DNA from 2 places in the Shinella sp. genome. Region 1 is predicted to be linked to the other one. Evidence: riboswitches for the same ligand, from Rfam matches in the RefSeq annotation. Region 1 holds a riboswitch; the other holds the start of a gene.

Region 1 (5,699 bases):
GGGCGGCGCTCGAGCGGCGCAGGCGTTCCGCCTCCCGGCGCGGATCGACGCCCTTTTCGGCAAGCCGGCGAAGCCATTCCCGCATCAGCGAGGCGCGGCCCTTCGGTGAAAACCGTCGGTCGCGTGTCGCCTTGTAGGAAGGGCACATCAGCCCATCGGCATCGAAATCGAAACAGGCGCCGTTGCCGTTGCAATAGGCCGCATTGTCGAAAGCGGCGCGGATGTCGTTGCCGATGATGCGGTCGAGGCCACCACGCAAAGGAATGTCGTCGATCTTCGGCAGAGCGCTGCCGGCAGGCGCAACGATCTTGCCAGGGTTTAATTGGTTGAGCGGGTCGAAGGCCTGCTTGATTTCCTGCAAGCGCGGATAGAGCGGGCCGAAGAAGGCCGGCACATATTCCGAGCGCACCCCCTTGCCGTGTTCGCCCCAGAGAACACCACCGTATTTTTGCGTCAGCGCGACGACGGCGTCACTGATCCGCCGTACGAGCGCAGCATGATCCGCGCGGGTCAGATCGAGCGCAGGGCGCACATGCAGCACGCCCGCATCCACGTGGCCGAACATGCCGTAGGTCAACCCTTCTCCATCGAGCAGTGCCCGAAATTCGCGAATATAGGCGGCGAGATGTGCCGGCGGAACGGCGGTATCCTCGACGAAGGGCACTGGGCGGATCGGGCCATCGACATTGCCAAGCAGGCCGACCGCCCGCTTGCGCATCGTCCAGATGGCGTCGATATCGGCCTTGCCATGCGTTGTGGTAAAGCCCTTCCGGCCGGGGAAGGGGGTACCTTCGAGTGCCGCGCGGACGACGGCGAGTTTTGCGGCAAGATCCCCCGAGGTGTCGGCCAAGACTTCGACAATGTTGATGCCGTTCGCCGGCCCGTCGGCATCGTCCGGAAAAAAGGCTGCGATACGCGGCCAGACACTGTCGCCCTTGGCAAGCCGCAGGACCGTCTCATCGATCGTCTCGACCGAGGCAACATTGAGAGCGACGAGCGTGCGGGCGTCTTCGAGCGCGGCATTGAAATTGTCGTAGCGGATGTTGATGAGCGCCGCGCAGGCGGGAATTGGTAACAACGCCAGTTCCGCCTCGGCGATCATCGCAAGCGTGCCTTCGGATCCGCAAAGCACCGCGTTCAGGTCGAAAAGACCATCCTCGCGCTGGAGATGGGCGAGGTCATAGCCGGTCATGAAGCGGTTGAGCTTCGGAAAAATCGCCTCGATCTGCTCGCGGTTGTCGGTTGCGATGCGAGCGAGCGTCCTGTGGATATGACCGATGCGGTCGCGCCGGGCCTGAAGCGCCCGCAATTCTTCTTCCCGCACGGGGCGGGAGAGAAAATCGGTGCCGTCCGTCAAAACCACGCGCAGGGCGAGGACGTGGTTGCTGGTCTTTCCGTAAAGGCAGGATCCCTGACCGCAGGCATCGGTCGAGACCATGCCGCCGATCGTCGCCCGGTTGGAAGTGGAAAGCTCCGGTGCGAAGAACAGGCCGTAAGGTTCCAATGCCTTGTTCAACTGGTCCTTGACGACGCCGGCCTCCACGCGTGCGGTTCGACGGACCGGATCGATCTCGATGATCCTGTTCATGTGGCGCGAGCAGTCGACAACGATACCGTTTGTCAGCGACTGGCCATTCGTACCCGTGCCGCCGCCGCGCGGCGCAATCGTGATGCTTGAGAATTCAGGTCGTGCGAGGGTCTTGGCAATGCGTTTGAGATCGTCGATTTTTTTCGGAAACAGCACGCCTACAGGCGCCACCTGGTAGATGGAATTGTCGGTGGAATAGACAGTGCGCTCCGAAGCATCGGTGCCCACGTCACCCTCGAACCCTGTGGAGGCGAGATGTTTGAAAAAGCCGGTATTGGGTGTCGAAACGCTCCGGTTGGTGTCGAGGCGGGGGATCATGGCGGATTCCAAAAACGGCTTGCGCTTCGCTAATGTTGGCATATAAGTGATAACATACCAATATGGCGGTGCAACCCGAAAACGCGAGGTTTGAAACTTGAAGAACCAGTCTGTTGTCATCGTCGGTGGCGCTTCGGGCCTCGGGCTCACGACGGCGAAGCTGATGGCCGCGCATGGCGCGACGAAGATCGGCCTCATCGATCGCAACGAGGCGCTGCTCACATCCGCTGCGGCGGAACTGCTGGCGCTCGGCGTCGAGGTAGCGACCGCGGTGGCGGATATTTCCCGTGCCGAAACGGCGCATGCCGGCTTCGATGCCGTTGCCGCCAAACTCGGCCGCGTCCATGCCCTCGTCAACAGCGCAGCAATCTACCCGCGCAAGGCTATTCTCGACATCACCGATGAAGATTGGGATCTCGAAAATGCGATCAATGTCAAAGGCACCTACCATATGATGGTCGCGGCCGTGCGCCACATGCGCCAGTTCGTGAGCGCGCCGGATGTCACTGGCCGTATCGTGAACATTACCTCGGTCGATGCGTTCAAGGCCCATCCGCAGAATGCGCATTATGCCGCGACCAAGGCCGCGGTCGTTAGCCTGACGAAATCCTTCGCGCAGGAATGCGCCAAGGACCAGATCCTCGTGAACTCCGTGGCGCCCGCCGGCTTTGCTACCGACCGCGCCAAGGAACTCGGCTTTCTGCCGGAACTGGCGAAAGCCAGCGCGCTCGGCCGCGCCGCCAAACCGGTTGAAATGGCCGAATGGATCGTCATGATGGCATCGAGCCGCAATACCTATGCGACCGGTGAGAATGTCGTGATCAGCGGGGGATATATCTATGTCTGACGTCTACCGCGTTGCCGTCGTCACGGGCGCGACCAGCGGCATCGGCAAGGCCATCGTGCCGATGCTGCGCAAGCGTGGGCTTGACGTCTACGCCATCGGGCGCAACGAGGCGCAACTAGCCGAACTGGCGAAGACAAGCGGCGCGATCCCCGTGCAGGCGGATGTACGCGATAGCGCGCGCATCGCCGACGCGCTGGCCGGCGTCGAGGTCGATATCCTCGTCAACAATGCAGGCATCCTCTCGACCCGTGCAGCCTTCCAGGACATCGACCCCGCCGAAATCGACGCGATGGTCGATATCAATCTCAAGGCGCCGATGCACCTGACGCGCATCGTCCTGCCGGGCATGGTTTCGCGCAAACGCGGACACCTCATCTATATAGGCTCCAGCGGCGGGCAGGCGGCGTTTCCGGGCATGGGTGCCTACGGCCCCTCGAAAGCGGGCCTCAGCCTCTTTTGCGATAATTTGCGCTGCGATCTGCTCGGAACCTCGGTCCGCGTCAGCGAGATCGTGCCCGGCCGCGTGCAGACGGCGCTGTATCGCACCTCGATCCCGGACAATCAGGCGAGCGCCGTGCTCTATGACGGCTATCGGCCGATCCAGCCGGAAAACATCGCGCAGATCGTCAACGACGTGATTGCGCTGCCCGTCTATGTCGACGTCGCGCGCGTCGAGGTTTTCCCGACCGACCAGGCGACCGGCGGTGGATCCATGGTAAGATTTCCGGCAAGCTGAGGTCCTGGAGGCGCCATGTCCGGCAACGACGACAAGAAAACGCGGGAAGAAAAGCCGGATCTCATCCGGCACTATCGCCCGGTTGCCATCCGTTCGGTTCTGGCTGCCCATGCGATGATCCCGAGAAAGCACGAACCCGTGCCCCCCGATCCCCCGGCGGGCACGGGTTTCGCCCTGCCATCAGGCTTTCACGCGGTTCCAGACGATTGAAATTTTAGGCCCGCGGGAGACCAGACCATATTCTGTGACCTGTGCGCGCGCCACCCGATCTCCGGTGGCCGCGCCCCCAAGCCGGCGTGACGTGAATGTGATGACGTGGCGCGGGTCGATACCTTCATCGCTCCCGGCCGGGATGCTAGCGCCGAAATCCAATCGAAAACGAGCCCGTTTGGGGATCAGCGCAATCGCCAAACAGGCGAATTCTGGTCGTAAAACCTGACGGCCAGCATCCACCCATTCCGACGCCGCATCGAAACCGTTGATAAGTCACCATAGCTGTTGACGCATTTTTTACCTCGTCTACTATATCTTGTGTTCGAGGTTCCTTCGATTCGAAAAGATCGAAGGCTAAGACGGGAATCCGGGGCGGCCATGATGGCCGCGTCAATCCGGAGCTGCCCCCGCAACTGTATGCGGCGAGCATTCGTTCGATGAAGCCACTGAGGCGTAAATGCCCTGGGAAGGTGAACGGATGCCGCGACCCGCAAGCCAGGAGACCTGCCTCGTACATGAATGTCCACGGGCGGGGTGTCCGGAAGGCGAGCGTTGGGTTGCGGAATGATGTCGCGCCCCGTCTCCCCGTATGCCTCGCATTATTGCTTCGGGGTGAAGTTATGTCGATCCTGTTTCCAGTGCATCCGCGCGAGTAAGCGGCGCTTCGTGCCCGGCCGTCTCAGGCGGCCATCTGCGTATCTCCAGTTTTTCGAGCGGCCATCGGCGGACGGCTGAACGATTTCCCATGCCCGCGCCAAACGACGAGGAAAATCATGTCTATTACTGTCTACTCCAAGCCCGCCTGCGTCCAGTGCACCGCAACCACCCGTGCGCTCGACCGCCAGGGCCTCGGTTACCGGATTGTCGACGTTTCAGAGGACGCCGATGCATTCGCCCTCGTGCAGGGGCTCGGTTATCGTCAGGTTCCCGTTGTCGTCGCCGGTGAGCGGCATTGGGCCGGCTTCCGTCCGGACATGATCAGCGCGCTTGCCTGAGCGTCACGCGGTGGCCGAGCTTATCTATTTTTCTACCCGGTCGGAAAACACCCATCGTTTCGTTCAAAAGCTCGGCCTCCCGGCCTCCCGCATCTCGCTTCGCACCGATGAGGCGCTCGAGGCAAAGGCGCCCTTCGTGCTCGTCGTGCCGACCTATTGCGGCGAGGACGGCAATGGGGGCGTCAAGGGCGCCGTTCCCAAGCAGGTGATCCGCTTCTTGAACGATGCGGAAAACCGCTCGCACCTTCGCGGCGTGATCGCCGCGGGCAACAGCAATTTCGGCGCGACCTTCGGGATCGCCGGCGACGTCATTTCCGCCAAATGCGGCGTGCCGTACCTCTACCGCTTCGAGCTTTTGGGCACGGCGGAAGACGTCGCCAACGTCAAACAGGGATTGGAACGATTTTGGACACGATGACGCTCGACAAGCCAATCAAGGCCCCGGAGATCACGGCGCTGGATTACCACGCGCTGAATGCGATGCTGAACCTCTACGACGAGGGAGGAAAAATCCAACTCGGCAAGGACCGGCTTGCGGCCAAGCAGTACTTCCTCCAACACGTCAACCAGAACACCGTGTTCTTCCATAACCTTCGGGAGAAACTCGATTATCTGGTGACCGAGGGTTACTATGAGCAGGAGGTGCTGGACCAGTATTCGTTCAACTTCGTGCGCGATCTGTTCGACCACGCCTATGACAAGAAATTCCGCTTTCCCACCTTCCTCGGCGCCTTCAAATATTACACGTCCTATACGCTGAAGACCTTTGACGGAAAGCGCTACCTGGAACGCTATGAGGACCGCGTCTGCATGGTGGCGCTGGCGCTGGCGCGCGGCAACGAGCAGATTGCCCGCGACCTCGTCGACGAGGTCATTTCGGGCCGTTTCCAGCCGGCGACGCCGACCTTCCTCAATGCCGGCAAGAAACAGCGTGGCGAGCTCGTTTCGTGTTTTCTGCTGCGGATCGAAGACAACATGGAGAGCATCGGACGGTCGATCAAT
Region 2 (5,699 bases), on a different contig from region 1:
GGTGAACAGTGTCTCATTCATCAGATCCGTAGGATAGGCATGGCGTTTCAGCGTCAGGAGATGATCGGCCGGAACGGCAAGCACCAGCTCATAGTCGAACACTGGAACATAATGAATGCTGGGCGTCTCGATCGGATCCGGCGTGATCAGGATATCGATCTCGTACCCCGTCAGCGCCGCCACACCGCCGAAAGCAAATGATGTCTTCAGTTCCAGGCCCACATCCGGCCATTCCGTGAGATAGGGCTTTGTGACCCGTATAAGCCACTGGTGGCATGGGTGGCATTCCATGCCAATCTTGAGCGAGCCTCGCTGGCCGTGGCGATAATCCGACAGGACATCCTCGGCCCTTTCAATCTGGGGCAGAACGCGCTGCGCCAGTGTCACGATGTAGCGGCCAGCCTCGGTGAGACGAAGGTTACGGCCGTCCTTTTCCCACATCGCCACGCCGCAGCGCTCTTCCAACTTGCGGATCGTATGGCTAAGAGCCGACTGGGAGACGTTCAGCCGCTCAGCCGCAGCCGTTAGGCTGCCCAAACGGTCGACTTCACGCAAGATCGATAGATGTTGCCTGTCCAGCACGGTTATGCCCGCCCCGGATTAAAGGTAAGCGATTCCGCTGTGGCGCTATCGCGAACAGGAACCGGCCGATGGTCTTTATCGACCGCCACCATGGTGAAACATCCTGTGGCCGTAACATGCCTCTCGCCGGTCAGGAGGTTTTCGGACCAAAGTTTCGTCTCGATGGACATGGAGCTGCGTCCCACGCGCTCAACGCGCGCCTCCGCCTCGACAATTTCACCGATCTTAATTGCTCGCGCGAAGTCGATGCGCTCTGACGAGGCGAGCACGACCAGCGTGCCGGAGTAGCGCGACGCTGCAACGAATGTGGCTTTGGTCATGTAGGCGATCGCCTCGCCCCCGAATATCCGGCCGACGCTGTTTGCCTGATCCGGAAAGACGATGTCGGCCATGGCAAGGGTGTCCGTAGTGTCCAGGGTTTCCGCCGGTGCGAGCTCGGCCAAAGCATAGCTCGCGGCGTGGCTGCCCTCCGGTATCGCGACCATATGGAAGATGCCGCGCGTACAGGTGTGTCGCTGACGGCCGACTATGGTCTCCGCCGCCATCTCGACCTCGACCGTCAGGAAACGGCGCCCTGACTTGACCGGTCTGGCCGTGAATTCAACGATGTGCCCGGTGCGCGCGGGTTGCCTGAAATCGATCCGCTCGCAAGAGGTGGTCACGAAGGGCGCCCGCCCGAACCTGGTTGCCGCGATGAAGGCTACGCGATCCGTGAGAGCAAGTCCGGCTCCGCCGAACAGAGTGCCGTGATGGTTGGTATCTCCGGGAAAGACGATATCGATGAGACTGGTTGTCGAGCCATGCTCGGCAGGCTTTTCTATGGTCGCGATCTCTGTCATCTGCACTGCCATCAGGTTGCGGCCGGGCAGCGGCATGACGCAGAGACGACGGCACGGGAGTGCTCATCGCGAAAGCGGCACTCCGGGACACCCCGCCCGTGGACGTTATCTATCGCGGCAGGTCTCCTGGCTTGCGGGTCATTGCTTTCGTCCGTCTTCCCGAGGTATGCCTCAGTGACATGGATGGACGTTCGCTCGCCGCTTACAGTTGCGGGGGCAGCCTCGGCTTCGGGCTTTGATCAAAGCCCTCACCGAATTCCCTCTTAGCTCCGGACTTTCATCCGCAGAACCACGATGACGAACCAATGTCTCATGTCGCCAGAGCGGTCAAGGCGTCTATCACGGAGGCATGGCGGATGTGGAAGGTGCCCCCGCGCCTATGTCCCGTCGGTTTTGCGTGCTGAACGGGCATTCGAGTACCTCGATGTCTGAAGGCGGCTCGTGAGATACCGTCATCTCCGCATTTTTTGTCTCTGGCTTCGACCTCAAATCATGAGCACGGCTCATGCTTCCGTGAGATAATACCATTTTTTCTCGATCGATCCCTCAGGCATAAACCGCACACCACTAGTATGTCTGGGCGGTGTGAACGCTGCCGACTGGGAATATGGAAAGTAATGTCCGGTGTGCCCTGAATTTTACGTCACTAGTCTCAGGTTTTATATCGGGAAGCAGGGCGCGCCGTCGTGATGAATAGTTATTTCGATTTTAATATTAAGGCAGTTCAATTGTGCGAAGAATATCGCCCCTCAGAAAATACGCGCATTACGACCAACTTTGCTAATTTGGCTAGAGGGGAGAGCCGCCGAGAGAACCTGCGCAATGCGTTGACGATGATTGACAACCGTTTCAACGCCCTGGCGCATTGGGATAACCCCAAAGGTGATCGTTACTCTGTTGAGCTCGAAATCATTTCCGTCGAGATGAACATTGGCGCCGGAGGCTATAGTAATGCCTTTCCGCTCATTGAAATATTGAAAACAACTGTCGTTGATCGCAAAACGAACGAACGTATTGACGGCGTCGTGGGCAATAATTTTTCCTCTTATGTGCGCGACTACGACTTCAGCGTGTTGTTGCCAGAGCATAACAAAAATCGACCCGGGTTCAGCACGCCGGATAATTTTGGCGATCTGCATGGAAACTTGTTCAAGTGCTTCCTGAATTCAAATGCTTACAAAGAGCATTTCAACAAGCCGCCAGTCATATGCCTAAGCGCATCAAGCAGCAAAATCTATCATCGGACGGACAATCAGCATCCCGTATTGGGCGTCGAATACAAACAGAATGAACTATCCTCGACCGACGAATATTTCGGGAAAATGGGATTGCAAGTTCGCTTTTTCATGCCGGCGAATAGCGTTGCGCCTTTGGCGTTTTATTTTCTCGGCGATCTGCTCGATGACTACACCAATCTTGAGCTTATCAGCACCATCAGCACGATGGAGACTTTTCAGAAGATCTATCGACCCGAGATTTACAACGCCAATTCCGCGGCGGGGGCCTGCTATCAGCCGAATCTGAAGCACCAGGATTACTCGTTGACCCGGATTGTCTACGATCGAGAAGAACGGAGTCGGCTGGCGATTGAGCAGGGGAAGTTCGCCGAGGAGCACTTCATCAAACCGTACGGGGCCATTCTTGAGCAAAGATCTGCCAATCACATCCTCTGACGAGCTAGAAACATAAGGTCGCCTATCATGAAAACACTGTTGCCCACGTCAACCGCCGGCAGCCTGCCCAAACCCTCGTGGCTTGCAGAGCCTGAGAAACTTTGGTCGCCTTGGAAGCTGCAAGACGAGGAACTGATTGAGGGCAAACAGGACGCCTTGCGTTTGTCGTTGGATGATCAGCGACAGGCAGGCATCGATATCGTCAGCGATGGCGAGCAAACGCGCCAACATTTCGTTACGACGTTTATCGAACACCTCGACGGGGTTGATTTTGAGAAACGTGAGACCGTCATAATTCGCAATCGCTATGATGCGAGTGTCCCCACGGTCGCGGGCGCCGTGTCTCGCCAGAAGCCGGTTTTCGTCGAAGACGCCAAATTTCTACGTCAGCAGACGAAGCAGCCCATCAAATGGGCTCTGCCGGGTCCCATGACGATGATCGATACGCTCTTTGATAGCCACTATAAGAGCCGTGAAAAGCTGGCCTGGGAATTTGCCAAGATCCTTAATGAGGAGGCGCGGGAGCTGGAGGCTGCCGGCGTCGATATCATCCAGTTCGACGAGCCCGCATTCAACGTCTTCTTTGATGATGTGAATGACTGGGGCGTCGCCACATTGGAGAAAGCAATCGAGGGCCTTAAATGCGAGACCGCTGTCCATATCTGCTATGGATACGGCATCAAGGCCAATACGGATTGGAAAAAGACCCTGGGATCCGAGTGGCGGCAGTATGAGGAATCTTTCCCCAAGCTACAGAAATCCAGTATCGGTATGATCTCCCTGGAATGCCACAACTCTCATGTCCCGATGGATCTCATCGAGCTTGTTCGAGGCAAGAAGGTGATGGTCGGGGCCATCGACGTGGCAAGCGATACCATTGAAACCCCAGAGGAAGTGGCCGCGACCCTGCGAAAGGCGCTTCAGTTTGTCGATGCGGACAAACTTTGCCCTTGCACGAACTGCGGAATGGCGCCCCTGTCTCGCCGTGTAGCAAGAGGCAAGCTGAATGCTCTGGCAGCAGGTGCAGAAATCGTCCGAAAAGAACTCTCGGCCTAGTGCTGGCTGAGCAGCAGGGGGCCGACATGAACATTGTGAAGCACGGCTTCGACACCGTGGACAAAGCCACGTTTCGCAACGGCATGTCTCGGCTCTGCAGTCAACGTCGTCACCAACAGATACAGCGGGAAGCGCTACGGCTTTAAGGCCTCAGCGGTCTGCAGCGTCAGCGACACGCCGGCAACACTTCTCGTCTGCATCAACCGTTCGAGCTCGTGTTTTTATGCCTTTGAGAACACGCGCCACTTCTGTGTCAACACGCTGATGCCAGGCCATGAGGACATTTCGAATGTCTTTGGCGGAAAGACACCGAAGGAGGATCGATTTACGCTTGGCGAATGGAGAGAAGGCTTCACGGGTGCCCCGTCCTGGCCAACGCCTCGGTCAGCTTCGAATGCGAGCTCACCAATGCCGTCGACAAGGCAACCGACCGCATTCTCTCCGCGCGCGTGATCGACATTCGTTAGAATGAAGAACAGGCAACTTTGCTTTATTGCATGCGTCGCTATCTCGGCGACTATGCACAGCCGCCGAGCGAACGCGAGCACTCAGTCTGGACTCCACAAGGGTGGACCGGCACTCTATCACGAATTAAGTTCAGTCCTCGCGTACACCACATCATAACCATCCGCCTATTCGTGTGGCCGCACCGTTTCTGCGCAGTGTAACGGCGCGGCTCGACCCTCTCTTTCGCTATCATGGACGGGCAGCCGGCCATATTACGATTTTGGAGTGGCCTGCAGCCCTTCAAGCGTACTGACCTGCCACTGAGGAAATCGACATGACTGCTGTCGGCGGTCACCTACCTGACGCTCGGCGCTCTGTTGTCACAGGGCAGGGGTCGCACCGAGAGGACGTAAATTGTGGGATGTGCAATCCTGCTCACCGCCTTGATCGGCGCAAGCCGCGTTTTTCTGGGTGTGCATTATCCGAGCGACGTTGCAGGTGGCTGGTGTGCCGGTACGATCTGGGCGCTCTCGTGCTGGATGGTTGGCCGCCGGTTTGCGTTCGATCGATAACCGGGCCGTATTCTGCCGGTCAGGCTGGAGGACCGAATTTGAATGTGATCACTGTCCCGGGCCGATTGTTGGCGGCGCTGACCGTCGCGCCGTGCAGATAGGCAATCGCCCGCACGAGACTGAGCCCAAGACCGCTGCTGGATGTGCTGCGGCTCTTGTCGAGCCTGTAAAGTCGGCGAAACACGTTTTCGCGCTCGTTTTCCGGAATGCCTGGTCCGTGATTGGCAACCTTCAAAAGGCCCTGTTCGCCCCGAACGAGGGCAACGGTGATCGCCGTGCAGGTCGGGCAATGGGCGATCGCGTTCTCGATCAGATTGACCAGCTTCTGTTTGAGTAGATTCTTGTCGCCGTGGATCGTGGCGGCGTCGATCTGCCCCGCGGTCAGGGATTGCCGGTTGTCTTCCGCCACGTCCGCATAGGTCTCGACCACATTGAGCAGCAGTTGGTCGAGGGCAAGTGGCTGGAAGTGCAGCTTGCGAACACCAGCCTCGATCTGGGATATGCGCAGCAGGGCATCGAACGTCGCGTTG

Evidence for each region. A riboswitch is a leader RNA that binds a small molecule or an ion and turns the genes downstream of it on or off. The one in region 1 is predicted to bind cobalamin.
Region 2: another riboswitch for cobalamin. It lies ahead of ACT6VE_RS32155 (acyl-CoA thioesterase); the one in region 1 lies ahead of nrdH (glutaredoxin-like protein NrdH).

Annotation. Positions count from the first base shown of each region.
Region 1 covers NZ_JBQVPI010000003.1:85,393-91,091, forward strand. The annotation lists gene ydiJ (D-2-hydroxyglutarate dehydrogenase YdiJ) at 1-1,906, opposite strand, end outside; gene ACT6VE_RS07400 (SDR family NAD(P)-dependent oxidoreductase) at 2,004-2,753, shown strand; gene ACT6VE_RS07405 (SDR family oxidoreductase) at 2,746-3,489, shown strand; gene ACT6VE_RS07410 (hypothetical protein) at 3,505-3,699, shown strand; cobalamin riboswitch at 4,011-4,228, shown strand; gene nrdH (glutaredoxin-like protein NrdH) at 4,476-4,697, shown strand; gene nrdI (class Ib ribonucleoside-diphosphate reductase assembly flavoprotein NrdI) at 4,708-5,115, shown strand; gene nrdE (class 1b ribonucleoside-diphosphate reductase subunit alpha) at 5,112-5,699, shown strand, end outside.
Region 2 covers NZ_JBQVPI010000043.1:21,932-27,630, forward strand. The annotation lists gene ACT6VE_RS32150 (LysR family transcriptional regulator) at 1-582, opposite strand, end outside; gene ACT6VE_RS32155 (acyl-CoA thioesterase) at 585-1,421, opposite strand; cobalamin riboswitch at 1,521-1,730, opposite strand; gene ACT6VE_RS32160 (DUF1852 domain-containing protein) at 2,111-3,094, shown strand; gene ACT6VE_RS32165 (methionine synthase) at 3,122-4,150, shown strand; partial or broken gene ACT6VE_RS32170 (flavin reductase) at 4,247-4,603, shown strand; gene ACT6VE_RS32175 (phosphatase PAP2 family protein) at 5,014-5,169, shown strand; gene ACT6VE_RS32180 (sensor histidine kinase) at 5,189-5,699, opposite strand, start outside.